Regions from separate parts of the Pantoea sp. PA1 genome, predicted to be linked through region 1. Evidence: riboswitches for the same ligand, from Rfam matches in the RefSeq annotation. Region 1 holds a riboswitch; each other region holds the start of a gene.
What was found. Region 1 has a riboswitch for thiamine pyrophosphate ahead of tenA (thiaminase II). Riboswitches for the same ligand answer to the same signal wherever they lie in the genome.
Positions count from the first base shown of each region.

Region 1 (7,331 bases):
ATGAGCTTTCACGTGCCGTCGGGATCGCACCGATGGAGAAACTGCTGAAGCAGATGGCAGAAGATGTCGCTCACCGGCTCAATCTGACTGAAAACGAAACGCTCTACAGCTTTGCACCGGGCCGCTTTGCCATTATTCAGCCCTGGTCTGGTCGCTATACTGCGCAGAATATGGTTGACCTGTTCACAGGCCTCAAGGCCGACCTGGCCGAGAACATTACGCTCGATCTGGATGTTCACACCGGCGAAACCGAATTTGTGCCGTCGCAGATGGATGCCAATGAAACGGTGCGTCAGGCAGTGAGCGCGCTGCACGAAGCGGTTGATGAGAACATCAGCGCAATGGTGTTTGATGAGAGCTACGATACACGTCGCACCGATGACTTTATGATCATGAACGATCTGGCGCAGGCGCTGCATAAAAATGAAGAGCTTTATCTCGCCTGGCAGCCCAAAGTCTGCCTGAGAACCGGCAAAACCGTCGGGCTGGAGGCACTCATCCGCTGGAATCACCCTGAGCGGGGTGAACTTTTTCCTTCAGAATTTATTCCGTTAGCGGGTAAAACGAATCTGATTTCCGACCTCACCAACTGGGTCATCGATCACACGATAGAGCAACTGGCGCGCTGGAATCGCGAATACGATCTGATTCCGGTCTCCATTAACGTCAGTGAACGTGATTTCTCAAAAGCAGATTTTGCCGACAACCTGCTGGCGAAATTGACGGCCGCGCAGCTCCCGGCCTCGATTATGGGTATTGAATGTCTTGAGAATGAACTGATCACCAAAAGCGATGTGGGGATCAAGGGGCTGGAGGCACTGAAATCGCACGGCTTTGTCATTTCACTGGATGATTTCGGCGTAGGCTACAGCAACATCAGCTACCTGCAAGATATCCCGCTGGATGTGATCAAAATCGATCGCTCCCTGATCTCGCGCATGGGTGAGGATGAGGCATCTAAAATCATCGTCAGGTGCATTATTCAGATGCTGAAAGAGCTCAACTACACCGTTCTGGCGGAAGGGGTAGAGACCGAGTCGACGCTGGCACTGCTGAAAAGTTACGGCTGTGACGAAATTCAGGGTTACTTCTTCTCAAAACCGCTGCCCGCCAGTGACATCGAACACTGGCTCTATCAGAAGGTCCGCTAGGAAATCGGCCCGCGGCGCACGCTGCGGGCCGGTCTCTTATTCGCTGTCAGTGGCGTAGCGATCAACCGGGGTCATGCGTTTAATCAGCTGGTTATCGAAGAGAAATTGTTCATAAGCCTGATAGCGTGCGCGATCCAGTTTTGCCGGATCGGAGGCGAACAGCGGCAGCGTCGCCATCCATGACTGGTGATTCAACGACGTATTCAGTTCCGGATGGGCGAGGGCAAACTGTTGCCAGCTCGCTTCAGGCTGGGCCTGTAACGTCGCATTTCCCTTCTTCAGTGCCCGCAGAAATTTTCTGATCTTTTCTGAATGCGCCTCATCCCGATGGGCAACGATGATCAGCTCGTCATAAGCCGGAACGCCATAATCCTCAACGTTAAACACCATCGGATCTTTCCCCTGATCTTTCATCTCCAGCGCTTCGATGTTGCGATAGCCACCGATCACCGCATCCACTTTTCCGGTCAGCAGGGCGCTGGTGAGCTGAAAGTTGACGTTAATCAGCGTCACCTGATCGGCCTTTACTCCTTCATGGCTCAGCATGGTCGCCAGCGTCGCCTGCTCAATACCGCTGACGGAATAGCCGATGCGTTTGCCTTTTAACGCCCCCGGACTCTTCATCGATCTGTCGAGTGTGATCAGCGTATTCAGCGGCGTATTGATCAGGGTGCCGACCCGCATCAGGGGCAGGCCCTGGTCGGCGAAGAAATGCAGCTGAGGCTGGTAAGTGATGGCTAAGTCTGCCTGCTTTGCGGCCACCAGGCGCGGCGGCAGCGCCGGGTCGGAAGGGGGAATGATGCTGACCTCCAGCCCCTCTGCGGCAAAGGCGCCGGTCTGCTGTGCCACCACGATCGGCGCGTGATCGGGATTGATATACCAGTCGAGCACCAGCGTCAGTTTTTCCATTGCCTGAAGGGGGGTGGCGAAGGCGGCACCCAGCAGCAGGGTAAAGAGCGGTATTTTCGTCATACTTTTTCTCGTCAGTTAAGGTCATTAATCCGTTTCGGGGGCCCAGCTAATCAGGCGACGGAGCAGGAAATCGATGAACAGCCACAGCAGCAGCGTCATCAGCACCAGAATGAACAGGGCGGCAAAGCAGAGATCACTCTGCATCCGGGCATTGGCATTCAGCATGACGTAGCCCAGTCCTTCCGCTGAGCCGACCCACTCTCCGATAATGGCGCCAATCGGGGCCACCGCGGCCGCCATCCGTAAACCGGATCCCAGCGCGGGCAGTGCCGCCAGCAGCCTGACATGACGCAGCTGAGCCGCGCGTGAGGCGCCCAGCGTGCGGGCCAGATCGAGATAGCCGGGCGGGACGCGGCGCAGGCCATCAAAAAAGGCAGAGGTCACCGGGAAAAAGATGACCAGCACCGCCATTGCGACTTTGGCGCTCATCCCGAAGCCGAACCAGAGCACCAGCAGGGGCGCCAGCGCAAACACCGGGATCGCCTGGCTGGTGATCACCAGCGGCATCATCCAGCGCTGCAACCGCGGTGAAAAGGACATCCCCAGCGCCAGCAGGGCGCCCAGCAGCACGCCCAGTGCCATGCCGCTGAGGATCTCCGTCAGGGTGATGAGGCTGTGCTGGCTGAGATAGCGGGCGTTCTGCCAGAGCGCGGTGGCGACCGCCGGGGGGGAGGGCAGCAAAAAAGCGGGTACGGAAAGGGAAATGAGCCACCACAATCCGATGAGGCCTGTAAAAAGCGTCACACCACGGCGTAGTCCGCCAGATCGTTGTTCTGACGTCATCCGGCTAACCTGCTCAGCTGATTCAGCAGGGCAGCCTGACTCCGGATGACGCTGACATCCTCTGCCGCCCGTGGAGGCTGCCCCTGGAGGGAGGGAGAGGCTTCGATACCCGTCGGGCCGATCACCAGCAGATGATGACTCAATCGACAGGCTTCTGCGGCATCATGCGTTATCAGCAACACGGTGTGCCCGGCCAGCACTTCCGCGGCCAGCGTCTGAATCTGACTGCGGGTCAGGGCATCCAGCGCAGAGAAGGGTTCGTCCATCAGCACCACGGGCTGGCGGGTATAGAGGGTGCGAGCCAGTGCGGCGCGCTGACGCATCCCGCCGGAGAGCGTCGCGGGCCGTGCGGTGGCATAACGACTCAGACCGACACGCGCCAGCAGGTGCTGTGCCCGCTCACGATCCGGCTTCTCCCCGTTCAGGCGGCTGGCCAGACAAACGTTCTGCTCCACTGTCAGCCACGGATAGAGCAAGTCCTGTTGTCCCATCCAGGCGATGCGTCCGGTCAGCGGCAGGCCATCACTGCCGCTGACCTGGCCGGAGGAAGGCGGTAACAGACCGGCAATCACCCGCATCAGACTGCTTTTACCCACGCCGCTCGCCCCCAGCAACGCTGTAAACTGGCCACCCGCGATCTCCAGAGTGAGCTGGCTGAAGAGCTGCTGCTGACCCAACCTGAGTGACAGCTGACGGATTGCGATACCAGGCGGCGCCGAACAGGCTGACGCAATCATGGGCGGACCTGCAGACTGGCCGCATGATTCAGTCCCATCTGCCAGAACGCGGATTCCAGCCGTGTGGCGGTAGTAAAAATCTGCGCCAGTGAGGCAAAACGCTGCTCAGCCGCACGCTCGCCCGCCAGGGTTTCAAACAGCGAAAGGGCGTTGCGAACGCCGTTCAGATAGGACTCATCGCCGTAGTTTTCTATCCACGCCGCATAAGGATTATCGCTGAAGCGGGTTGCAGGATCCTGTAGCAGGGTCAGACCCGTTTCAGCGTACCCGGCGACACAGGGCATCAGCGCGGTCAGCAACTCCAGCGCATCGCCGCTGTGCCCCACATCCAGCACATAGCGGGTGTAGTTGAGCGTTTCCACCGCCTCCGGTTCGCTCGCCATTGCCGCTTCGCTGATGCCCCACTGCTGGCAGTAGTCCAGATGCAGCGGCAGTTCGCTGACGATGGCGTTGAGCGACGCCGTCGCGCTGCGCAGGGCGTCCGGTGCGGAGAGCTTGCTTATCAGCAGGCCCCAGGCGCGGGCGAAGTGCAGCAGAAACAGATAATCCTGGGTGAGATAATGGCGAAACGCGGCGGGGGGCAGCGTACCCTGACCGAGCTGCTGTACAAAGTCATGTGCCACATAGGCGTACCAGTGAGGGTCAGCCTGCTGACGCAGACGACCGTAAAAGCCGGTTTCGAAAAGCGGATGTGTCATCAGATCTCCTGTCACAATGGAGATCCGGGCATACGGGCTGGAACAGGGAGTGATGCAGGAGATGACGCAGAAATATCTGCCGACCCGTCCCTTCGCTGGCATGACCCAGATCAGGTTCAAAGGGTTCGGCTTACGCCATCTCAGCCCATAACAGGACACCCCTCGGAGACATCGGTTATACGATAATTACCGGCAGAGTACAACGGCAGGTTGACTGCAAACCTGCGGCGTCGCTGACAGGCGTATCACCGCAGACACAACACTCAATAAGTGACGTTGTCACTCAAGATCGGCTCCGTTGCTGGCAATGACCTTCTTATACCACCAGAATGACTTCTTACGCGTGCGGGCCAGCGTACCACGCCCGAGATCGTCACGGTCAACATAGACAAAACCGTAGCGCTTACTCATCTCACCGGTTGAGGCCGCCACCAGATCGATGCAGCCCCAGCTGGTGTAGCCCATGACCGGCACGCCATCTTCAATCGCGTCACCCATAGCGCGGATGTGTTCACGCAGATAGCTGATGCGGTAGTCGTCATGGATTTCGCCACTGGCATCGGGTTCATCGCGTGCGCCCAGACCATTTTCGACCAGGAAAAGCGGCTTCTGATAGCGGTCATACATCATGTTCATGGTGATCCGTAATCCGAGTGGATCGATGCCCCAGCCCCATTCACTGCGCGGCACATGGGGATTCGTCAAAGACTTCACCACATTGGCGGCGCTGCTGTTCTGCTCGTTCATCTCCGCCGAGGCGCAGCGTGAGGCGTAGTAGCTGAACGAAACAAAATCGACGCTGTTTTTCAGAATTTCCGCGTCACCCTCCTCGATCTTCAGCGTTACGCCTTTCTCCCGAAACAGCCGGGCCGCGTAGGCGGGATAGGCGCCGCGTGCCTGCACATCGATAAAGAAGAGGTTTTCACGATCTTTCTCCAGCGCGGCCCAGACATCCTCCGGTTTACTCGACCAGGGGTAGAAGTTGCCGCCCGCCAGCATGCAGCCAACCTGGTTAGCCGGATTGACCTCATGCGCAATGCGGGTCACCTGCGCGCTGGCGACCAGTTCATGATGCGCCGCCTGATATTTCACCTGCTCCGGATTTTCGTCTGGTTCAAACACCAGTCCGGCACCGGAGAAGGGGCTGTGGAGCAGGATATTAATCTCGTTGAAGGTCAGCCAGTACTTCACCAGACCATCAAACGCCTCGAAACAGCTGCGGGCATAGCGGGCAAAAAAGTCGATCATTTTACGGTTACGCCACGAGCCATACTCCGTCACCAGATGCATCGGCACATCGAAATGGCAGAGGGTGACCAGCGGTTCGATCTGATGTTTCCGGCACTCTTCAAACACCGAACGGTAAAAAGCAATGCCTTCCGGGCAAGGTGTCAGCTCATCGCCGTTGGGATAGAGACGGCTCCAGGCAATCGAGGTGCGGAACACGCTGAACCCCATCTCCGCCATCAGCGCGATGTCCTCCCGGTAACGATGATAAAAATCGATCGCATTATGGCTCGGGTAGAACTCGTCGTCGCGAAGCGCAAACCGTTTTTCAAGACCGAGTTTGACCGGCATCCGATGCGGGCCATGCGGGATCATATCGACGGTGGTTAACCCTTTTCCGCCTTCGCGAAAACCGCCTTCGCTCTGGTTGGCGGCCAGTGCACCGCCCCATAAAAACCCTTGCGGAAACCTTGATTCAGACATGCATTCCTCTTTTCCGGGTCGGTAAGACCCTTTCCTTTAGTGGCTGTTAATGGCGTTGACGCGTTCGGGTACGGCTGCCGGTTGTGTCGTGGTGGTGGCGTCGGTTTCAGGGATATCTTCAAAGCCTAACAGCAGCGTCAGCACAAACGACAGCACCACAGACAACACCATCACCGCGCCGACCCAGACAATACTCATCGGGCTGGTGGGATCAAAAAACTGCACGCTGGTGAACAGGCCAGGCGACGCCATCGAGTGGCTGGCCAGCCCGCCAATGCCTGCTACCGCGCCGCAGATAAAACCGCTGATCAGACAGGCGACGAGCGGGCGTTTCAGCCGGACGGCCACACCATACAGCGCAGGTTCTGAAATGCCGGCAACGATAGCGGAGGCCGCCGCCGCGAGCGCGGTCTGACGCAGTTCCCGGTTTTTGGTGCGGAAGGCTACCGCCAGAGACGATCCTCCCAGCGACAGGTTGGCACCAATCTCGGAGGGCATCACCATGCCCTCTTTGCCGGTTTCAGCAATGGTCTGAATGATGGTCGGGGTAAACACCCGGTGCATACCGGTCATCACCAGCAGGGGCCAGATCGCGCCCATAATCGCGACCGAGAGCCAGCCGAGATAGCCATGGACGGTGTAGACCAGCGCAGAGATGCCGCTGCCGATCCAGATGCCAATTGGACCAATCAGCACGATTGCGATGGGTGCGGCAATCAGCACAATCAGCATCGGTTTCAGGAAGTTTTTGGTGACGGCCGGGGTAATGCGGTCCACGCCGCGCTCAATGTGTGACAGGATCCAGGTCATCACCAGCGCCGGAATCACCGTGTAGGTATATTTCACCGCCGTGACCGGAATGAAGGCAAATTCCACGGCCTGACCCTGCGCCGCTTTCGCCATCAGATCGATAAAGTTAGGGTGCACCAGCACGCCAGCAATGGCGATCGCCAGCGACATATTGGTTTTAAACTTCAGCGCGGCAGAGGCGGCTACCATCACCGGCAGGAAGAAAAAGGCCCCGTCGCCAATCACGTTGAGGATCACCAGCGTGGAGGAGCCTTTTTCAAACACACCGGCCATATCCAGTATCATCGCCAGCAGCTTAACCATCGACCCGCCGATAATGGCCGGGATCAGCGGTGACATCGTGCCGACCAGCGCATCCAGAATGCCTGCGCCGATGCTTTTCAGCGTGATTTTGCGTTTCACCGGCGTGGATGAGTCGGCGGCAGGGGATCCCATCGCCTGCAGCGCCTGAAAGGCCTGAGAGACGTTAT
Region 1 covers NZ_JBXGEE010000003.1:107,997-115,327, forward strand. The annotation lists gene AC1V0D_RS13965 (sensor domain-containing phosphodiesterase) at 1-1,151, shown strand, start outside; gene AC1V0D_RS13970 (ABC transporter substrate-binding protein) at 1,188-2,123, opposite strand; gene AC1V0D_RS13975 (ABC transporter permease) at 2,148-2,906, opposite strand; gene AC1V0D_RS13980 (ABC transporter ATP-binding protein) at 2,903-3,643, opposite strand; gene tenA (thiaminase II) at 3,640-4,341, opposite strand; TPP riboswitch at 4,412-4,514, opposite strand; gene AC1V0D_RS13990 (6-phospho-beta-glucosidase) at 4,621-6,051, opposite strand; gene ascF (PTS cellobiose/arbutin/salicin transporter subunit IIBC) at 6,088-7,331, opposite strand, start outside.

Region 2 (7,331 bases), 270 kb from region 1:
CAAACACCAGAGGATTTTTTAGTCATGCCATCACTTTTTACCCCCCTGAGCCTGGGCGACCTTCAGCTCCGTAACCGCATCGTTCTGCCGCCGCTGACCCGCTGCCGCAGTGAGCAGCCAGGCAATGTTCCCGGTCCGATGATGGTGGAATATTATCGCCAGCGCGCCGGTGCCGGACTGATGATCACTGAAGGCACCCAGATTGAGCCTCGCGGGCAGGGCTATGCATGGACGCCGGGGATACACAGTGAAGCGCAGATTGCGGGCTGGAAAAAAGTCACCGAAGCAGTACATCAGGAAGGTGCCACTCTTTTCTGCCAGCTCTGGCACGTGGGGCGGGTGTCCCATAATGAGCTTCAGCCAGGAAAAGAGGCCCCGGTTGCGCCGTCAGCGATAGCCGCCGATAACGTCCGGGTCTTTATTGAAACCGGACCGGGTGCCGGAATGTTAACCGCGCCCAGCGAGCCGCGGGCACTGACGAACGCGGAAGTAAAAGAGATTGTGGCGCTTTACCGGCGGGCGGCGGAAAATGCCAAAGCGGCCGGGTTCGATGGCGTTGAGCTTCACTCCGCCAACGGCTATCTGATTAATCAGTTTATTTCTGAGCACACCAACTTCCGCACGGATGAATATGGTGGCTCGCCTGAGAATCGTCTGCGTTTTCTGCGTGAAGTGGTTGAAGCGGTAAGTTCGGTCTTTGGCAGTCATCGTGTCGGCGTTCGGTTTGCCCCGCTTTTCAGCAGCACGGACGAAGATCGTGTCTATCTGGGCCTGGTCGAAAGTGATCCGCATGCGACTTATATCCGCGCCGCGCAGCTGCTCAATGAGCTGGAAATCGGTTATCTCTCTATCGCCGAGGCGGACTGGGATAACAGTCCTGACCTGCCGGAGAGCTTCCGGATTGCGCTGCGGGAAACCTTCCGCTCGCCCATTATCTACTCAGGCCGTTACACCGCCGAAAAAGCACAGCGGATGCTGGATAAAGGCTGGGGTGACCTGTTTGGTTTTGGCCGCACCTTTATCGCCAACCCCGATCTGCCCGCGCGGATTAAAGCAGGCAATCCGCTGAATCCTGTGGATCACGCCTCCCTGTATGGCGGAACGGAGAAAGGGTATACTGACTACCCTGTTTATCCATCCTGATGTTTTGTGAGGCGGCATGTCACCCGAAGAGGCCCTGAAGTTACTGGCCAATCCCACCAGAATGGCCGTGCTGATGTGGCTCAAAAACCCTGACGAAGCGTTTGCAGGCTATGCCCAGCTCTATCCCTTCGACCAGTATGGCGTCTGTGCCAGTCTCATCCAGAACAAGGCGGGCTTATCGCAGCCCGCCACCTCGTTATGCCTGAAAGCCCTGCAGGGTGCCGGACTGGTGGAAACCAGCAAAGTGGGTAAATGGACCTACTATCGCCGTGCCGAACCGCGTATTCGGGAAGTCACCGACGCGGTGACGCACTCCCTGCAGGCGCTGCTATAGACGTCGCCGCGCGCCTCTGATCCGGTAACGACATCTTTCCTTGTTTCTCTCTTTCTGCGTCGCGCCCCTGCACACTGCTTGACGAAGCTGTTCGCTTCACTTACAACTAAACCCGTCAGGGGAGTCTCGCCGGAGAGACTGAGAGGCTGATAGCGCACCCGCGCGGCTCAGCGACCCTTAGAACCTGACCCAGTTGATACTGGCGTAGGAAGACGGGTATCGCATCAGATACTTGCCGCAGGAGCGCATTCGCGTCGCTTCTGCCTATTCCCTCTGTATCACGGGTCTTCGTTAACGGATAACGAGGCGAATGTGACCCACTCAATCCTGAATCTCTCTTCTTCCGGAGCACGCAGCCAGGGCCGCTGGTCGGTGCTGGGCAGCGGTGTCGCCGGACTCTGTGTCGCCACCCTGCTGGCGGAACGGGGAGAAGCTGTCGAAATTATTACTCAGCCTGACTGCCGGGCAGCCTCGCACTGGGCGGGCGGCATGCTCGCGCCCTGGTGCGAGGCAGAAAGTGCACCGCCAGAGGTGATCGAATGGGGCCAGCATGCCGCGGGCTGGTGGGCAAAGCGTGTGGATGGTGTGGTGCAGCAGGGCACGCTGGTGGTTGCACCGCCGCGTGACAGCCGTGAGCTGACGCGTTTTGCCAGCATGACGCAGCAGCATCAGTGGGTGGCCCCCGGCGACGTTGAACCGGCGCTGGAAAACCGCTTCGCTCGCGGCCTTTTCTTCGCCCGGGAAGCGCATCTCGACCCGCGTCGGGCGCTGCAGCAGCTGCAGGATACGCTCAAAGAAGCGGGCGTGCCGTTTCACAGCGGTCAGCCCGGCGGAAAGATTATCGACTGTCGCGGCATCCATGCCGCCGATCAGCAGCCCGCGTTGCGTGCCGTGCGCGGCGAAATGGTGATCCTCCATACCCCCGATATTTGCCTCTCCCGTCCCGTCCGGCTGCTCCATCCGCGCTTTCCCTGCTATCTGGTGCCTCGTGCCAATGGGCACTTCATGCTGGGTGCCACCATGGTCGAAAGCCATGACAGCAGCCCGATTAGCGCGAAAGCGATGATGGAGCTGCTGAGCGCCGCTTACAGCCTGCATCCGGCGCTGGCTGAAGCACGGATCGTCGAGAGCGGTACCGGGTTGCGTCCTGCTTACCGGCAGAATCTGCCGGAGGTGCGCTACGAAAATGGCCGCTTCTCGCTCAACGGCCTCTACCGACACGGCTTTTTACTGGCCCCGATAATGGCTGAAAACCTTATGCGGCGACTGACTCAGGAGACACCCCATGCGAATTGAACTCAACGGACGCGCGATTGAAACCGACGCAACGACCCTGGCGGAGCTGATGCAGGAGCAGCAGATCGATCCGCGCACCGTCGCCACCGCCCTGAACGGTGAGTTTGTGCCGCGCACCCGGTACGCCAGCCAGCGACTTGAGGCCGGGAATCAGCTGGAAATTCTGTCCCCGATGCAGGGAGGTTAATCATGTTCTATCAGTTTGCACCGACATCCCGTTTTCTGCTCGGCACCGCCGGTTATCCCTCGCCGGAGATTCTGCATCAGGCGATCGACGCGTCAGGCGCGGAGATCATTACCGTCAGCCTGCGACGGGAGGGGCAGGAAGGCGCGGCCTTTCGCACGCTGCTGCAACAGCTCAACAAACGCATTCTGCCGAATACGGCCGGCTGCCATTCGGTAAAGGAGGCGGTCACCACGGCGCAGATGGCGCGTGAACTGTTTGATACCCCCTGGATCAAGCTGGAGGTGATTGGTCATGCCGATACGCTGCAACCCGACCCCTTTGCGCTGGTGGAAGCCGCCCGCATTCTCTGCGCTGACGGATTTCAGGTGTTTCCCTACACCACGGAAGATCTCATTGTTGGTGAAAAACTGCTGGAAGCCGGCTGTGAAGTGCTGATGCCCTGGGGGGCGCCGATTGGCTCCGGCCAGGGACTGCGCAATATTGAGGGGCTGCGCGCCATGCGTGCCTGGTTTAAGGATATTCCGCTGATTATTGATGCGGGGATCGGCGCGCCGGGCCAGGCGGCTCAGGCGATGGAGATGGGCTTTGATGGCGTGTTGCTCAACACGGCCGTAGCAAAAGCTCGCGATCCGGTCCGGATGGCCGGTGCCTTTGCCGCCGCGATCCATGGGGGACATGAGGCGTTTCAGGCCGGGCTGATGGAGCAGCGCGATATGGCGTCGGCCTCCACGCCCCTGTTTGGTCTGGCACAGTTCAGTTAAGGAGCGACAATGGATCGTTATCAGCGACAGACGATGTTACCGGAAATTGGTGATACGGGGCAGCAGCGACTGAGCAGGGCGCGGGTGCTGGTTGTGGGCGCGGGCGGTCTCAGTGCCACGCTGCTGCCCCTGCTGGCAGGTGCCGGGGTAGGGTTCATTCGTCTTTACGACGGCGATCGGGTTGAACTGCACAACCTTCACCGGCAGACGCTGTTTGGCGTGGACGATGTCGGGCAGCCAAAAGCGCGCTGCGCGCAGCGGGCACTGGCGCAGCGAAACCCTGAGTGTGAAGTCGACGCGCATCCGCAGTCACTGAGCGCCAGTCTGCTGCCGCAGGCACTGGCGGAGATTGATGTGGTGGTGGATGCGGCGGATAACTTTGCCATTACCTATCAGCTTTCGGACGCCTGTTATCCGCGCGGCCTGCCGCTGATCTGCGCCTCAGTGCTGGGGCGTAAAGGCTATGTCGGCGGATTCTGCGGCGGTGCGCCCGGCTATCGCGCGCTGTTTCCGCACTTGCCCACTGCATCGGCTGACTGTAACACCGCGGGCGTTATGGGGCCTGCGGTGGCCACGCTGGGGGCCATGCAGGCACAGATGGTGCTCACGGTATTGCTGAAACTGACGCCTTCACCGCTGGGTTGTATGATCCACTGCGACCTGGCCTCGTGGCATATGCGACAGTTCCGCTTTGACGATGCCCCGGAACCGGAGGCGCCGGGCACGCCGTTCATCGACCAGGCCATGCTTACCGGTGAGGACTGCATTGTGGAGTTGCGCAGCGCCGAAGAGGCCCCGGTCAGCGTGGCGGAAGGGGCGTTGCGCATTCTGCCAGAGCAGATCGCCGGCTGGCAGCCGCCTGCCGATCGACGCGTGGTCCTGGTGTGCGCCAGCGGAATGCGGGCCGCGCGTGCGGCTGAAAATCTTGCCGCACGCGGGGTCACGCGTCTGGCGCTGATGGCGGCAAAGGCGCTGTAACTGCCGGTTCAGATCACCTCGACCAGCTGGAACGTTTCGAAAATCAGCTCCATCTCAGGGTGAAAAGAGCCTTCCCGCTGAAAGTATCGCTGATGTTCCTGACGCCAGTAGTCGAGGCTGAGATCGCCTTCACCTTCAAGCATCGCCATCTCCGGCGTCACCCGGTCAAAGCGCGTCAGGAACAGCCCGGTGGTGCGGATCACGCAGACGGGCTGCTGTTCACCGTTGAGAACAATGCTGTAACCGCCCGGCTGGGGCAGTTTTTCCTGATCCTGCCAGTTGGCTGCCGACCCACAGGTGGCCACTTTTTTACCCGCAATAATCAGCGTACTTAACGCGTTCGCCAGCTCGGGTGAATCACCGAATGCATCGACCATCGCATCCGGATATTTTTCCTGCAGTTGTTCCAGCGTCATCGCCATCAGCAAATCCTTATGAAAGTGGGTGCGTGCCTGCATCATTGCAGAGGCACCGAAAAGGTGTGCAGCCGTTCTCTCTGCAACAGCGCTATCTGCGGAGCAGGCTGCTTGTCGCCGAACAGCTTACCCGGCATTCCGGCAGGAAAACAGGCGAATCTCCGGGATAAGCCGTTTTGCCCGCCGATGTCGTGCACAAGCGCCGCTGTCAGGCAAAGCAGTGACTCAGGAGAGACGAACTAGCGTTTCAGGAAGCTCGCCCACTGCTCAATGTCATCACCGCTGCTAATCTCAGGCTGCACCAGGCCGTTAACCATAAAGGTAGGAGAGACGTGAATGCCATTCTGGCGGGCGTATTTGCAGTGCCACTTGATGGCATTCTGCAAATCGGGCCGATCAAATGCCGCCATGGCGTCGACGCCACTGTAGGTTTTCAGGCGTTCTAGAATCTGATTCGGGGTGGCATCGCGGTTCGGACCGGTGCAGTGGTCGGTAAATTCAAACTCTTCGCGGTGATCGGCAACGGCCTGCATCACCTGTCTGGCGGCCGTTTTACTTTCGCAGGCCGCGGCGAGGATATAGCGCACAATGAGACCCGAATAGAGGTGCCACGGCTGGGACTGCAGACGGATCTTCAGAGTGATGTTCTCTTCGCCTGCGTGCGCCAGTAAGGCGTCGAATTTATTGAAAGCGCGAACGGAAAACGGACAGGTAGGTTCCAGAAAGACTTCGAAGACCGCAGGACCCTGACCCCAGACCAGAACATCAGCGTGCTGATTCATTAACCACTCCTTAAGTTTAAACGTAACGGGAAGTCGTTTTACTCTGGCAAATCCGCGGCACAGCAGCCAGTTAAGAATGGGGCTCAATTGTTACAAAAATCGGCAATCAGAAGCGGAGCCGCAGGTAACAGGCGACAGGCAGGCCTCTGAATCGTTAGAATTATCCGTTCTGGCAATCTTCGCCGCGGGTTCTGGACGGCCGCTGGCAAGTCGCTATAGTTAATCAGCAGCGTTCATTCGCCTGAATGAGAAGATCCTTTCTGTGACTTCCCTGTCGGGGATACACGGGAAGCGGATACGTGTTAGAAGAGGCTAAATTTGTATACCGATCTCACCTGGAAAACACTCTATCGCATTATTAACCAGACGATCGCGGACATGCTGGATGAACAGCAGACCCTGGATGTCCTGTCACTGCGCGCCCGTCTGCTTGAACGGGCGGAAAAAGAGGAGGATGAGGTGATGGTGCTCTGCTACTGGCAGGCCTGCAAAATACTGAGGCGTTTACCTGCCACCGTGACTGCCAGCCAGTTAATGCTGGCTGCCCGCCATGCTTTTCGTGCGCCGCTGGATAACGATCTGCCCTGAGTGAAGCGGACTGGTGCGCGTCAGCCGTGAACATGACAGAAAGGGCGACGCCTGAACCGGAGAGAGATCCCTGCGGGTCATAGCGCAGAGCGCCCATTCATACCTGATTTAACGATGGACTGCTTAAAGATCCCCATTCTGGAATTCATAAATATTTTTTGAAAATATAATGGGTAATTAAAGTGATCATATTATTCATCACATCCTGTCTTTTATTTTCCGACTATTTAAGTCGGGATTGCTGGAATTGATCCTGCTCAATTAACCTCCTCAATATTAAATCTCAGCCCCGGATAAATCTGCTCGTTTAAGTTTCGTCTACCTTTGTTTAATTAATATACCCGCAACATAATAAACAGTGCGTTATTATGTTGGCGCATTCTTATTGGTGCATATTTATCCATCAGGTGGTTGGTTGCGGCCACTTTGCATGTTCTGAAAAGAGAAACAGTTGATGAATATCAGAAAACGTATTCTGCCAGTGGCGCTGGCGGGCCTTATGATTTCCGGATCAGCATTCGCCACCCCGACTGAAGGCCCATCCCCTATTAATACGAATCCGGGAACGGCAGCGGGAACGCAGGGAGCCGGTGGTGAAGTTAAATTTACCGGTGAAATTACCGATGTATCCTGCAACGTGACAACCGCCAGTAGTAAGCAGAGTATTGATTTAGGTAAGTGGGCCAAATCCTATTTCGAAAGCCGTACGGAAACCACTGAAACGCCGTTCACTATTTCAGTCACCGACTGCCCGACATCCGTCAAAAAAGTGGCGGTGCTGTTCGATGGCGATAAAGACAGTGGCGACAGTACCCTGCTTAAAGTTGCCAGCGGCGGGGCGTCCGG
Region 2 covers NZ_JBXGEE010000003.1:380,441-387,771, reverse strand. The annotation lists gene AC1V0D_RS15290 (alkene reductase) at 25-1,143, shown strand; gene AC1V0D_RS15285 (ArsR/SmtB family transcription factor) at 1,160-1,477, shown strand; TPP riboswitch at 1,585-1,705, shown strand; gene AC1V0D_RS15280 (FAD-dependent oxidoreductase) at 1,790-2,773, shown strand; gene thiS (sulfur carrier protein ThiS) at 2,763-2,960, shown strand; gene AC1V0D_RS15270 (thiazole synthase) at 2,963-3,721, shown strand; gene AC1V0D_RS15265 (HesA/MoeB/ThiF family protein) at 3,731-4,699, shown strand; gene AC1V0D_RS15260 (ASCH domain-containing protein) at 4,708-5,121, opposite strand; gene AC1V0D_RS15255 (DsbA family protein) at 5,355-5,897, opposite strand; gene AC1V0D_RS15250 (hypothetical protein) at 6,216-6,485, shown strand; gene AC1V0D_RS15245 (fimbrial protein) at 6,940-7,331, shown strand, end outside.
Region 2: it holds a riboswitch for thiamine pyrophosphate, as region 1 does, so the genes downstream of both, AC1V0D_RS15280 (FAD-dependent oxidoreductase) here and tenA (thiaminase II) in region 1, are expected to answer to the same signal.

Region 3 (7,331 bases), on a different contig from region 1:
CCGGCTATGTGGTTGAGTTCTGCGGTCCGGCCATTCAGGCGCTGAGCATGGAAGGTCGTATGACTCTGTGCAACATGGCGATTGAAATGGGCGCGAAAGCGGGCCTGGTGGCACCGGACGAGACCACCTTCAGCTACCTGAAAGGCCGCCAGTTCTCCCCACAGGGTGAGAAGTGGGAGCAGGCTGTAGAGTACTGGCGCACACTGAAGTCAGATGAAGGCGCGACCTATGATGCGGTGGTCACGCTGCATGCAGAAGAGATTGCGCCACAGGTCACCTGGGGCACCAACCCGGGTCAGGTGATCGCCGTTGATCAGGTGATCCCGAACCCGGCCTCATTCGCCGATCCGGTAGAGCGCGCCTCAGCGGAAAAAGCGCTGGCGTATATGAATCTGCAGCCGGGCATCCGACTGACCGATGTCGCGATTGATAAAGTCTTTATCGGCTCCTGTACCAACTCACGCATTGAGGATCTGCGTGCCGCCGCCGCTATCGCCAAAGGCCGCAAAGTTGCGCCGGGTGTGGTTGCGATGGTAGTGCCCGGTTCCGGTCCGGTAAAAGCACAGGCGGAAGCGGAAGGTCTGGATAAAATCTTCCTGGAAGCGGGCTTTGAGTGGCGTCTGCCAGGCTGCTCCATGTGTCTGGCGATGAACAATGACCGCCTCAACCCCGGCGAGCGTTGCGCGTCAACCAGCAACCGTAACTTTGAAGGTCGTCAGGGCCGCGGTGGACGAACCCATCTGGTCAGCCCGGCAATGGCCGCAGCGGCAGCCGTCACCGGCCACTTTGCCGACATCCGTGAACTGACGACAGGAGCATAAGTCATGGCGAATAAATTTACTCAGCACACCGGCATCGTCGCGCCGCTGGACGCCGCAAACGTCGATACCGACGCGATCATCCCTAAGCAGTTTTTGCAGAAGGTGACCCGCACCGGTTTTGGTCAGCACCTGTTCCATGACTGGCGTTTTGAAGATGACGCCGGCACGGTCCCGACTCCCAGCTTTGTGCTGAACAAGCCAGAGTTTAAAGGCACCAGCATTCTGCTGGCGCGCGAGAACTTTGGCTGTGGCTCCTCTCGTGAACATGCGCCCTGGGCGCTGACCGATTTCGGTTTTCACGTGGTGATTGCGCCAAGCTTCGCCGATATCTTCTACGGCAACAGCTTCAACAATCAGCTGCTGCCGGTGAAGTTAAGCGAAGAGGAAGTGGATGAGCTGTTCCGGCTGGTTGCGGCTCAGCCAGGCATCAGCTTTACAGTCGATCTGGAAGCGCAGACGGTGACCGCAGGCGATAAAGTCTACCCGTTCGAACTCGACAGCTTCCGTCGCCACTGCATGATCAACGGCCTCGACAGCATCGGCCTGACCCTGCAGCATGAAGCGTCAATTTCGCAGTATGAGCAGAATCAGCCCGCCTTCCTGCGCTGATTGCGTTAAGACAGGGCTAATCTGACAGCAACAATTTAGCTTAACGCGCAGGGAACACGGTCAGAGGAGGAAAGCGTCCCGCGCCAGGGAACACGGTCAGAGGAGGAAAGCGTCCCGCGCCAGGGACGGCGCGGGCCGAGCGGCCAGGGATTGGCTTAAGCGCCTTTCCGATCTGACCGTGTTCCCTGAGCAGGCTCGCTATCACAGCGACCGGTCCAGATTCCTCAATAGTTAAAAAAAGGGCGACATCCTGTCGCCCTTCTTCTTTATACGTCGCGCACCCGCGCCGACATCACCAGCGCCACAATCGCCAGCGCGAATGCCAGCCAGTAGACCGCCTCATGTCCCAGCCGCTCGCTCAGCGTACCCTGAATCACCCCGGCCAGAATCATGCCGGTTGAGATGGAGTTGGTGAACAGGGTGGTTGCGGCGCCAGGCCGTCCCGGCATCAGATCCTGGAACCACAACATCCCAATCCCGGCAATAATCCCGACAAACACCGCATTAAACAGCTGCAATACCATCAGTGACGTGCGGGAGTTAAACAGCACCAGCCCCAGGTAAAACAGCACCCCGGCGGCCACCGCCACCAGCATTAACCGGCGCTTGCCCATGCGGCGGGCGTAATGCCCGGCCAGCAGCATCACCGGGATCTCCAGCCCGGCGGCCGTGCCCATCAGCAGACCCGCCAGCTTTTCCGGCAGGCCAAGCGTCGTACTGATATAGAGCGGCATATCAATGATATACATGGTATTGCAGGTCCACATCACCACCGACGCGATAAACAGCAGGCGCACATCGCGATCGCGCCAGCCGCTTAGCGGCAGACCGCCGCTTTGCAGCAGCGGCTGCGCACGGGGCACTGACGGCAGGGTAAACCAGACCAGCAGGATACAGATCAGAAACAGCGCGGCGGCCACCATAAACAGCGTGACAAAACCATAGTTCAGCGCCAGCGCAAATGAGAGCGGTGGCCCGATGACCCACGCCAGCGACAGCTGCGCGCGCATCACCGAACTGAACATGACCGCTTCACGCGCCGACTGATCGGCATATTCCCGGGCCAGCGCAAAGAGCTGAGGCATTGAGACGCTGGCGAGCGCCGACAGCAGCACACCCAGCGTAATCAGCGTCAGGTAGTGGCGACTGAAGGCAAACAGCAGCGCATTGACCAGCGCCATCAGGCAACAGAACAGAATGATATTACGGCGGTCCCCCACGCTGTCCGAACGCTTCGCCACCAGCATGCTCACCAGAATACCTGCCACAGCATTGATGGTAAAAAACAGTCCGACCCAGAAAGGGCGGGCCTGCACTTCGCGCGTCAGAAACAGGCTCAGCGTCGGTGCCTGCAATGCGCCCGCCACGCCCAGCATGAACGAGGCAACCATAAAAGCGAGGTAAACCGGATTGATGCGGCGCTGCCGCGTTAACAGCGATTTCATAGCGAAATCCCTTAGAGGCTAAACAGAGAGGAAAAAAAGAAGGGTAGACCATACCGCGCACGATGAAAAAAGCCAGCAGAGATCCTCTGCTGGCGGTGTAAATGCACCCTACTCAGAAAAGCACTCCGCTGAACAGCGAAGTCAGGGTTGAACGCCATTCCAGACTGAATGCCTCCCGCTCTTCCCATAGCGCAAAGTTTGCTCTTAAAATGAGGCAGAAAAAACAGAGCGCTTTTCAGCAGGAGTTCCTCTTTTATGTCCTCGTCACGTCTGAAGCAGCAATTCATTCGCCTGTGGCAGAGCTGCCAGGGCCAGTCGCAGGCCATTACCCTCAGCGAACTGGCTGACCTGCTACACTGCTCGCGCCGCCACATGCGCAATCTGCTCAACCGGATGCAGGCGGCAGGCTGGCTGGTCTGGCAGGCAGAAGCGGGACGCGGCAGGCGGTCACATCTGACGTTCTGCTATACCGGGCTGGCTTTACAGCAGCAGCGTGCCGAAGATCTGCTGGAGCAGGATCGCATCGATCAGCTGGTCCAGCTGGTGGGCGATAAGGATCAGGTGCGGCAGATGATCAGTGCGCATCTCGGCCGCAGTTTCCGGCAGGGCAAGCATATCCTGCGGGTGCTCTACTATCGTCCCCTGCTCAATCTGCTGCCTGGCTCGCCGCTGCGGCGCTCTGAAACGCACATTGCCCGGCAGATTTTTAATGGGCTGACGCGGATAAATGAGGAAAACGGGGAAATCGAGCCCGATATCGCGCATCACTGGCAGCAGACCTCCCCGCTTCACTGGCGCTTCTTTCTGCGTCCGGCCATTCGTTTTCATCACGGTCGGGAGCTGGAGATGGCGGATGTTATCGCCACCCTGGAGCGTCAGCGCCCTCATCCGCTCTTTTCCCACATTGCGGAGATCTCCTCACCCGCCCCCTGGACGCTGGATGTGCATCTGAGCCAGCCCGACGACGGCCTGCCCTGGCTGCTGGGCAGCGTCAGCGCGATGATCCTGCCGCGCGAGTGGCCGACGATTCAGGATTTTGCCCGCCAGCCAGTCGGCACCGGCCCCTACCGGGTGATCCGCAATCATGAGAGCCAGCTGAAGATTGAAGCCTTTGATGATTACTTCGGTTTTCGCGCCCTGATCGACGATGTCTCTATCTGGGTGCTGCCCGACATCAGCGATGAGCTGGTCTATGCCGGTGTGCGCCTGCAGGGGGACGCTGCGGATGAGATTCAGGAGGAGAGCCGCCTTGAGGAGGGCTGCTACTATCTGCTGTTTGACCAGCGTTCAGAGCAGGGCCGCAGCGAGGCAGTCAGGCGCTGGGTCAGTTATCTCTTTAACCCTATCGCCCTGCTCAACCACGCGGGCGTCGGCTATCAGCGATACTGGTTTCCGGCTTATGGCCTGCTGCCGCGCTGGCACCACCGCCGGGACCTGACCCCGGTCGAAAAGCCGCCCGGCCTGACCCATCTGACGCTGACCTGGTACAGTCAGCACGTGGAGCATGAGGGCATCGCCAATGCGCTGCGTCCCCTGCTGGCCCAACAGGGCGTCACCCTGGAAACCCGTGAGATCAGTTATGAAAGCTGGTATCAGGGCGACGCGGAGAGTGATATCTGGCTCGGCAGCGTCAACTTTACCCTGCCGCTGAACTGGTCGCTGTTTGCCCAGCTGTATGAGATCCCGCTGCTGCATCACTGCCTGCCGATTGACTGGCACAGTGACGCGGCCCGCTGGCGCGAGAAAACGCTGCCGCTGGCCGAGTGGAGCAAACAACTGGTTGAAGACGCGGGCCTGCATCCGCTGTTTCATCACTGGCTATTGCTGGAGGGCCAGCGCAGCATGCGTGGCGTGCGGATGAATACCCTGGGCTGGTTTGATTTTAAATCGGCCTGGTTTGCGCCACCGGCACTGTGACGCTTTCGCCACGGCGCTGAAATGACTAGAATGTGACGTTCTCAACGGGGTGCCGCCTGCCACCAGCAAGCAGCTGAGAGAGACCCGTCGAACCTGATTCGGTTAATACCGACGTAGGGATTTGAGAGGCCGCTGTGCTCAGATCCTTTGCGACTCATCCCCTATTCTCCTGAAGGAGCGCAAAGTGTTAAACAAAGTTCTGCCGGTATTGCTGTTACTCTCCGCCCCCGTTCTGGCGGCTAAACCGGTCCTCACGGTCTACACCTACGACTCCTTCTCTGCCGACTGGGGCCCTGGCCCGGCGGTAAAAAAAGCCTTTGAGGCGCAGTGCAACTGTGAGCTGAAATTCGTCACGCTGGAAGATGGCGTCTCGCTGCTGAACCGCGTACGGATGGAAGGCAAAAACAGCAAAGCGGATCTGGTGCTGGGGCTGGATAACAATCTGGTGCAGGCGGCGCAGAAAACCGGTCTGTTTGCTGAAAGTCAGGTCGACACCGCAAAACTTACCCTGCCTGGCGGCTGGCACGACACCACCTTTGTGCCGTTTGACTATGGCTACTTCGCCTTTGTCTATGACAAAACCCGGCTGAAAAACCCGCCCAAAAGCCTGAAAGATCTGGTCGACAGCCCGGAAAAGTGGCGGGTGATCTACGAAGATCCGCGTACCAGTACCCCCGGCTTAGGCCTGCTGCTGTGGATGCAGAAGGTCTACGGCGACCAGGCTCCGCAGGCGTGGCAGAAGCTGGCGCAGAAAACCGTAACGGTGACCAAAGGCTGGAGCGAAGCCTATGGCCTGTTCCTGAAGGGCGAAGGCGATCTGGTGCTGAGTTACACCACCTCTCCGGCTTACCACATCATCGAAGAGAAAAAAGAGAACTACGCCGCCGCCCCGTTTGCCGAAGGACACTATCTGCAGGTGGAAGTGGCCGCACAGTTAGCCAGCAGCAAACAGCCTGCGCTGGCACAGCAGTTCATGCAGTTTATGGTCTCGCCTGCGTTCCAGCGCACCATTCCCACCGGCAACTGGATGTACCCGGTGATCGATACGCCGCTGCCTGCCGGTTTTGCCAGCCTGACGGTGCCGTCCACCGCCCTGCAGTTCTCGCCTGAAGAGGTGGCCACACAGCGTTCAGGCTGGATCAGCCAGTGGCAACGCGCCGTCAGCCGCTGATGCCGCGCTGGCTGATCCCCGGCTCGCTCGCCACGCTGCTGCTAACCGGCGTGGCGCTGCTGGCCTTTGGCGCACTCTGGATGGCCGCGCCAGGCCTGGAGTGGCGCAGCGTGCTGCAGGATGCGTATCTGCGGCATGTGATCGGCTTCTCTTTCGGTCAGGCGCTGCTCTCCGCCCTGCTCTCCCTGCTGCCTGCCGTGCCGCTGGCGCGTGCGCTCTATCGGCGCCGTTTTCCCGGCCGCCAGCTGCTGCTGCGTCTCTGTGCCATGACCCTGGTCCTGCCGGTACTGGTGGCGGTGTTTGGTCTGCTGACCGTCTATGGCCGCGTTGGCTGGCTGGCCCAGCTCTGTCAGCTGCTGGGCATCGGTTATCACTTCTCACCCTATGGTCTGCCGGGCATTTTGCTGGCGCACGTCTTCTTTAATCTGCCGCTGGCGACGCGTCTGATGCTGCAGGCGCTGGAGAGCATTCCGGCCGAGCAGCGTCAGCTCGCGGCGCAGCTCGACCTGCGCGGCTGGCACCATTTTCGCCTGCTGGAGTGGCCGTGGCTGCGGCGTCAGTTGCTGCCGACCGGCGCGCTGATCTTTATGCTCTGCTTTGCCAGCTTTGCCACCGTGCTGTCACTGGGGGGCGGGCCGCAGGCTACCACGCTCGAACTGGCGATTTTCCAGGCGCTGAGTTATGACTACGATCCGGGCCGTGCCGCGCTGCTGGCGCTGATTCAGCTCGGCTGCTGCCTGACGCTGGTGCTGCTCAGCCAGCGCTTCAGTAAGGCGATCCCCGCCGGCACCCGTCAGCTGAAGGGCTGGCGCGATCCGCAGGATTCATGGGGCGCACAGCTCAGCGATGCGCTGCTTATCCTGCTGGCGCTGCTCCTGCTGCTGCCTCCGCTGGCGGCAGTGATTGTGGAGGGCCTGCATGGCGGCGTGCGCGGTGCGCTGGCTCAGCCTGCTCTCTGGCGGGCAACCCTGACCTCATTACGCATCGCCACCGGGGCCGGATTGATCTGCGTGGTGCTGACCATGATGCTGCTCTGGAGCAGCCGCGAGCTGCGTCTGCGCCAGCATCCGGCGGCGGCCACGCTTATCGACACCAGCGGAATGCTGATTCTGGCGATGCCGGGCATTGTGCTCGCCACCGGCTTTTTCCTGCTGTTCAACGCCACCATCGGCCTGCCCGACTCCGCCGAAGGGCTGGTAATGTTTACGAATGCGCTGATTGCCATTCCCTATGCGCTGAAAGTGCTGGAAAACCCGATGCGCGACGCCGCAGAGCGGTACGGCAGACTCTGCGATTCACTGGATATTCAGGGCTGGAACCGGCTGCGGCTGATCGAGTTGCGGGCACTCAAACGTCCGCTGGCCCAGG
Region 3 covers NZ_JBXGEE010000002.1:432,790-440,120, reverse strand. The annotation lists gene leuC (3-isopropylmalate dehydratase large subunit) at 1-821, shown strand, start outside; gene leuD (3-isopropylmalate dehydratase small subunit) at 825-1,430, shown strand; gene AC1V0D_RS12790 (MFS transporter) at 1,697-2,875, opposite strand; gene sgrR (HTH-type transcriptional regulator SgrR) at 3,131-4,792, shown strand; TPP riboswitch at 4,828-4,930, shown strand; gene thiB (thiamine ABC transporter substrate binding subunit) at 4,977-5,963, shown strand; gene thiP (thiamine/thiamine pyrophosphate ABC transporter permease ThiP) at 5,939-7,331, shown strand, end outside.
Region 3: it holds a riboswitch for thiamine pyrophosphate, as region 1 does, so the genes downstream of both, thiB (thiamine ABC transporter substrate binding subunit) here and tenA (thiaminase II) in region 1, are expected to answer to the same signal.

Region 4 (7,331 bases), on a different contig from region 1:
GAACGTGTTCGAAGGTGAACGTGTTGAGCGCGGTGACGTGGTTTCCGATGGCCCAGAGTCTCCACATGACATCCTGCGCTTGCGTGGCGTGCATGCGGTGACCCGTTACATCACTAACGAAGTGCAGGAAGTTTATCGTCTGCAGGGCGTTAAGATTAACGATAAGCACATCGAAGTCATCGTTCGTCAGATGCTGCGTAAAGCGACCATCGTGAGCGCAGGAAGCACCGACTTCCTGGAAGGTGAGCAGGCTGAATTCTCTCGCATCAAGATCTCTAACCGTGATCTGGAAGCGAACGGAAAAGTTGGCGCAACCTTCGTACGTGACCTGCTGGGTATTACCAAAGCGTCACTGGCAACCGAATCGTTCATCTCTGCCGCATCGTTCCAGGAAACGACCCGTGTCCTGACCGAAGCAGCAGTAGCAGGCAAGCGTGATGAACTGCGCGGCCTGAAAGAGAACGTCATCGTGGGTCGTCTGATCCCGGCCGGTACCGGTTATGCATACCATCAGGATCGTATGCGCCGTAAAGCGGCGGGTGAAGTTCCGGCTGCACCGCAGGTGACTGCGGATGAAGCCTCAGCCAGCCTGGCTGAACTGCTGAACGCCGGCCTCGGCGGCAGCAAAGACGATTAATCGTCCTTCGCCTGATAAAAACCCTGCTTCGGCAGGGTTTTTTTTTGTCTCTGATTCAGCCATTCCAGTCATTGCGGCCGATGCCGATATCTTTCAGCTGACTGTCACTCAGTCTCGACAGAATAGCGCGCGTTTCGCGCCGCAGCTGCCAGCGTCTGAAGCTGCGCCACAGATAACGGAGCAGAAGGTAAGGCGTAACGGCAAAAGGCTTAGCGGCGCGATTTTCATCATATCCCATGATAGTTTCCTCAATGATTGGCCTGAGCACTATTTTCCGGGGATACACCTGTATGATACAGACTCAAAAATCACCTTTTATTAACATACAGATTGAAGAGATCGCGATCTGAATGGTAAAAAAGGAGCCTGACTGTACTGGTCGCTCATCATCACGCTTGCAGGAGAGGATACAATGACCCGCTATGAACATCTGGCCACGTTGCTGGCACAGCGTATCGAACAGGGCTTGTTTCGCAGCGGGGAGCGTCTGCCCTCTGTGCGCAGCCTGAGTGCGGAACATGGGGTGAGTATCAGCACGGTGCAGCAGGCTTATCGCCTGCTGGAAGAGAAGCAGATGATTATCCCGCAGTCGCGCTCCGGCTATTTTGTGGCGTCGCACAAAGCCACGCCGCCGGTACCTGCGCTGACCCGTCCCGTGCAGCGGCCTGTTGAGGTGACGCAGTGGGACGCGGTGCTGGAGCTGCTCAACAGTCGGCTGGAAGATGATGTACTGCAACTGGGCAGCGGCATGCCCGATCTGACTCAGCCGACCCTGAAGCCGCTGTGGAAAGCCTTCAGCCGTCAGGCTCAGAAGCAGGAGGCTGGCCTGCTGAATTATGACACCCTCTATGGCGTTCTTGCGCTGCGGAAACAGGTTGCCCGGCTGGCGATCGATAGCGGCTGTCAGCTTACCGCCGATGATATTGTTATCACGACCGGCTGCCATGAAGCCTTATCGGTAGCCGTGCGGGCGGTCTGTGAACCGGGCGATATCATCGCCGTCGAGTCGCCCTCTTTTCACGGTATCATGCAAACCCTGCGCGGCTTTGGCATCCGGGCCATTGAGATTCCGACCGATGCGATAACCGGTATCAGTCTTGAGGCGCTGGAACTGGCTTTTGACCAGTGGCCCATTAAAGCGGTCATCGTTGTTCCGAACTGCAATAATCCGCTCGGCTTTATCATGCCTGAGGCGCGCAAGCGGGCGTTACTGGCGCTGGCGCAGCGTTTTGATGCGGCCATCATCGAAGATGACGTTTATGGTGAGTTAGCCTGGGAATATCCCCGTCCGCCCGCCATTAAGGCGCTCGATATGGATGGCCGGGTTCTGCTCTGCAGCTCCTTTTCAAAAACGCTTGCGCCAGGTCTGCGGGTTGGCTGGGTGGCACCTGGCCGTTATCGCGACCGCGTGCTGCACATGAAATATATCGTCACAGGCTCTACGGCTACGCAGCCTCAGCATGCCGTTTCCGAGTTTATCCGCCAGGGGCATTATCAGCCTCATCTGCGCCGGATGCGGCAGATCTATCACCGCAACTATGAAACTTTCAGTTGCTGGGTGCGCCACTACTTTCCCTGCGGTATCTGCGTCTCTCGTCCTCAGGGCGGTTTTATGATGTGGATAGAACTTCCTGAAGCGTTTGACGCCGTCCGGCTTAACCGCGAACTGCGCGAGTCAAAAATCCAGATTGCCGTCGGCTCACTCTTTTCAGCATCGGGGAAATATCGCAACTGTCTGCGTCTGAACTTTGCGCTGCCCATCACCGATCAGACGGAACAGGCGCTGGCACGGCTGGGTGCGGCCGTGGAACGCGCCATGCTCTCCTGTCAGCATGAGACGTCTGCTTCCGCTCCCGATGTCGCTTAACCCGAAGAAGAAGCAGGGCCGGCAAGAGGAGGGAACCGGCCCTGGTCAGATAACCTTCACCTGACGAAGGCCACGTTAAAGTACCGGTTCAGGAGGTGCCACCGTCAGCCTCTGCTTCTGCGCGCCGCTTTCCCGGAAAGTGGTGGACGTTACCGCATTTGCCGCCAGGATGCGGGACAGGTTCCGGAAATCGCTATCCGTGAGGCTCTGCCAGCGCCAGCAGGGTGCGCGTGGCTTCACGCCAGTCATCTGCCTGGGTAATCGCACTCACCACAGCAATGCTGCCCACGCCGGTTGCCAGGACTTCCGGTGCCCGGGCAATCGAGATACCGCCAATCGCCACGGTGGGGATGTGCGTCAGGCGTGCCAGATGTCGCTTCAGTTGTTCCACGCCCTGAGGCGCAGAAGGCATCGCTTTGGTCTGCGTCGGGAAGATATGTCCCAGCGCAATGTAAGAGGGCTGGATCGCCAGGGCACGATCCAGCTCGGTATCATCATGGGTGGAGATCCCGAGCCGCAATCCTGCCTGGCGAATCCGGGCGAGATCGGCAACATCCAGATCTTCCTGACCCAGATGCACACCATAGGCGTCATGTCTGATCGCCAGCTCCCAGTAATCGTTGATAAACAGGCGCGCATCGTAGCGTTTGCCCAGCGCTATCGCCTGAGCAATCGCGGGTTCGGCAATCTCATCAGGCTGATCTTTTATGCGCAGCTGCAATGTGCGCACGCCCGCCGTCAGCAGGCGTTCAATCCAGGCGGGGCTGTCAACCACCGGATAGAGCCCCAGGCGCGGGGCGGTAGCAGGAAAGGCAGACATGGTTACTCCTCCTCAATAACATCGGCAGAGTGATAAAGCTCACCCCCGCGGCTGCGGAAATGCTCTGACATCCGGGCCATGCCCACTTCCACCGGTTCAGCGCGGCTATCCTGGCGTGCCGCAAACTCGCGCACCTCCTGAGAAATCTTCATTGAGCAGAATTTAGGGCCGCACATTGAACAGAAATGGGCCACTTTGCCTGACTCCTGCGGCAGGGTTTCATCATGCATGGCGCGGGCGGTATGAGGGTCTAAAGCCAGGTTGAACTGATCTTCCCAGCGGAATTCAAAGCGCGCTTTGGACATGGCGTTATCGCGGATCTGCGCGGCGGGATGGCCTTTAGCCAGGTCAGCAGCATGTGCCGCGATTTTGTAGGTGATCAGCCCCTGTTTGACATCCTCTTTGTTCGGCAGCCCCAGATGCTCTTTAGGTGTGACGTAACAGAGCATGGCGCAGCCAAACCAGCCAATCATGGCGGCCCCGATTCCGGAGGTAAAGTGGTCATAGCCCGGTGCGATGTCGGTGGTCAGCGGGCCGAGGGTGTAGAAGGGGGCTTCATCGCACAGGTCGAGCTGTTCGGTCATGTTGCGGCGGATCATATGCATTGGCACATGGCCCGGCCCTTCAATCATCACCTGTACATCATATTCCCAGGCAATACGCGTCAGTTCGCCCAGGGTACGCAGCTCAGCGAACTGGGCCTCATCGTTCGCATCCTGAATCGAACCCGGCCGCAGACCATCGCCCAGCGACAGTGACACATCGTAAGCGGCGCAGATTTCACAAATCTCCCGGAAATGCTGATAAAGGAAGTTCTCCTGATGATGCGACAGGCACCATTTCGCCATGATCGATCCGCCGCGCGACACGATCCCGGTCAGCCGCTTCGCCGTCATCGGGACATAACGCAGCAGGACGCCAGCGTGTATCGTGAAGTAATCCACCCCCTGTTCCGCCTGCTCAAGCAGCGTGTCGCGGAAAACGTCCCAGTTCAGCGCCTCGGCCACGCCGTTCACTTTTTCCAGCGCCTGATAGATCGGCACTGTGCCGATGGGGACCGGGCTGTTCCGCAGAATCCACTCGCGCGTTTCATGAATATAGCGGCCGGTAGAGAGATCCATCACCGTATCGGCACCCCAGCGCGTCGACCAGACCAGTTTTTCCACTTCCTCTTCAATGGAGGAGGTGACCGCCGAGTTACCGATATTGGCATTCACCTTAACCAGAAAGTTGCGGCCGATAATCATCGGCTCCGATTCCGGGTGATTGATATTGGCAGGGATGATGGCCCGTCCGGCTGCCACCTCCTGCCGCACAAACTCCGGTGTGATGCTGGCTGGCAGATGCGCGCCAAAACTGTGGCCCGGATGCTGTTGCAGCAGCACTTCACTGCGCATCCGTTCACGGCCCATATTTTCCCGCAGCGCAATAAACTCCATTTCCGGGGTGATGATCCCCTGGCGGGCATAATGCAGCTGGGTGACGCGGCGGCCTGCACAGGCCCGGCGCGGCGTCGGTAAGTGATCGAAGCGCAGATGGTCCAGCCCCTCATCAGCCAGCCGTTGCTGGGTGTAGCCGGAACTGTTTTGTGGCAGGTATTCGCTGTCATCGCGTTCCGCTATCCAGCGGGCGCGCAGTTTTTCCAGGCCGCGATGAACATCGATCTGTGCTGCGGGATCGCCATAGGCACCTGCCGTGTCGTAAACCGGCACCGCTTCGTTTGGCTCATAGGTCGGCTGCGCTTTGCTGCCACCGGTGTGGGTCGGGCTTAGTGTGATCTCGCGCATCGGAACGCGAATATCGTCACGGCTGCCGGTTATCCAGATGCGACGGGACTGGGGAAATGCACTGCCGCTTTGCAGGGAATCGATAAATTCCTGCGCCTGGGCACGTTGTTCACGACGGGTCATTTTTGGGTCAGACATAGCAATCTTCCTGTTCATGGGGAACGATGCTTGTCCGGAGTTCGGAAGGAGTAGCGGTATCGGCAGCATAAGAATGCTGGCATACCGTAAAAATTTACTCTTGTTCCCTTCGCAGGTTCTAACCTGATCAGGTTCCGCGGATCCCGAATTAACGGTCTCAGCCCGGCTGGGCACTCCGACAAGAAGCGCTTTCTACACACCAATCTGACCGGCAGATCGGGCGTAAAAATCGTGTTTTTCACAGCAAAAAATAAAAAAGGTTCGTCGGCGTAGTGGCCTCGGAACCTCTTCAGCATAAAAGGGCGAGTGGATAATCTCAACCCTTTTGGTGGTGATACCGGTTAAGCGGGACGGGCAATCTGACTGTCATTGGCAACCGGCGGGGTAGCCAGCTGATTATCCCATGCCAGCTGGATCAGCTTATCTTCCAGCGTGAAGCGCGACTCCAGCACTTCGCCCACTTCTGAAAGCGCCTGCTGGAAAGTCATGCAGTTTTCATCGTCTATCGCCTGTTGCAGGTGACCATCATAGAGCTGCATCAGCCGCTCGGTGTTGGCTTCCAGTGGCGGATAGATCTGCGCAGCCGCAATCATCGGGCTGTCACCGTTCATTTCACTGATAACACGTTCATAAATACTGAAGTGACCGGCCGAAAGATAATCGACCAGGCTGTGACAGAAGTTGTCCAGCGCCTGCTCATCGAGACGGGTCAGGGCTTCTTTGTTGGGCTTCAGGCCGACCAGATGATAATAGGTCACCAGCAGCTGGCGACGGGCTTCGAGCCAGGAATCGACCAGCTCATTACTGCCACCTACGCGTTCAGCCAGGACGTTTAACTGGTTAAGCATATCTGACTCCATGTGAGTTATAGTTGTTTATCAACACACTTAACATCAGGGCTTCAGCGTACGATTTGACGCTAAGGATGACGAAATAAATGCAATGCGAAATCTCAAGCGTAGACGCTGGATGGTGGATTGTCAGCCATGAACAGAAACTTTGGTTGCCACAAGGTGATTTACCCCACGGAAACGCCGAAAATTTTGGTCTGACTGGCAGTAAAGCACGCCTTATCGGAGAGTGGCAGGGCGAAAATGTCTGGCTGATTTGTGCGTCACGCTCTGCCGATATGTTCTCCGTGCGGCAGTTGATCGATCAGGATGTCGGACTGTTTCAGCTGGCGGGGCGGGGGGTGCAGCTGGCGGAGTTTTACCGCTCTCATCGCTGGTGCGGCTACTGCGGCCATGAAATGCATCACAGCAGGCATGAATTTGCCTGCCTGTGCAGTCATTGCCGTGAGCGTTACTATCCGCAAATCGCCCCCTGCATCATCGTGGCTATCCGTCGCGGTGATGAAATCCTGCTGGCAAATCATGCCCGCCATCGCAACAAGGTCTATACCGTGCTGGCCGGCTTTGTGGAGGTCGGTGAGACGCTGGAGCAGGCCGTAGCCCGCGAAGTGATGGAGGAGAGCAACATCCGCGTCAAAAACGTGCGCTATGTGACCTCTCAGCCGTGGCCCTTTCCGCAATCCCTGATGACCGCCTTCATGGCGGAGTATGACAGCGGCGATCTGCAGCATGATGGCAAAGAGCTGCTGGATGCGGCCTGGTTCCGTTTTGATGACCTTCCCCTGCTGCCTCCACCCGGCACCGTGGCACGCCGCCTGATTGAAGATACTGTCGCCCTGTGCCGCGCTGAAGTGTGAAAGTGCTACACTACACGCCTGTTATTGAGAGAGTGTTGAGATGAGTGAACTGAAGAACGATCGTTATTTGCGTGCCCTGTTACGTCAGCCGGTGGATGTCACGCCGGTATGGATGATGCGACAAGCCGGGCGCTATTTGCCGGAATACAAAGCGACACGCGCCCAGGCGGGTGATTTTATGTCGCTGTGTAAAAACGCCGAGCTGGCCTGTGAAGTCACCCTGCAGCCGCTGCGTCGTTTTCCGCTGGATGCCGCCATCCTCTTCAGTGACATCCTGACGATTCCGGATGCGATGGGACTGGGACTCTATTTTGAAACCGGCGAAGGCCCGCGTTTCTCAAACCCTGTAACCTGCCGCGCTGACGTTGATCGCT
Region 4 covers NZ_JBXGEE010000011.1:12,076-19,406, forward strand. The annotation lists gene rpoC (DNA-directed RNA polymerase subunit beta') at 1-637, shown strand, start outside; gene AC1V0D_RS21730 (DUF1127 domain-containing protein) at 693-875, opposite strand; gene AC1V0D_RS21735 (aminotransferase-like domain-containing protein) at 1,050-2,504, shown strand; gene thiE (thiamine phosphate synthase) at 2,698-3,324, opposite strand; gene thiC (phosphomethylpyrimidine synthase ThiC) at 3,327-5,249, opposite strand; TPP riboswitch at 5,337-5,437, opposite strand; gene AC1V0D_RS21750 (Rsd/AlgQ family anti-sigma factor) at 5,591-6,097, opposite strand; gene nudC (NAD(+) diphosphatase) at 6,187-6,957, shown strand; gene hemE (uroporphyrinogen decarboxylase) at 6,998-7,331, shown strand, end outside.
Region 4: it holds a riboswitch for thiamine pyrophosphate, as region 1 does, so the genes downstream of both, thiC (phosphomethylpyrimidine synthase ThiC) here and tenA (thiaminase II) in region 1, are expected to answer to the same signal.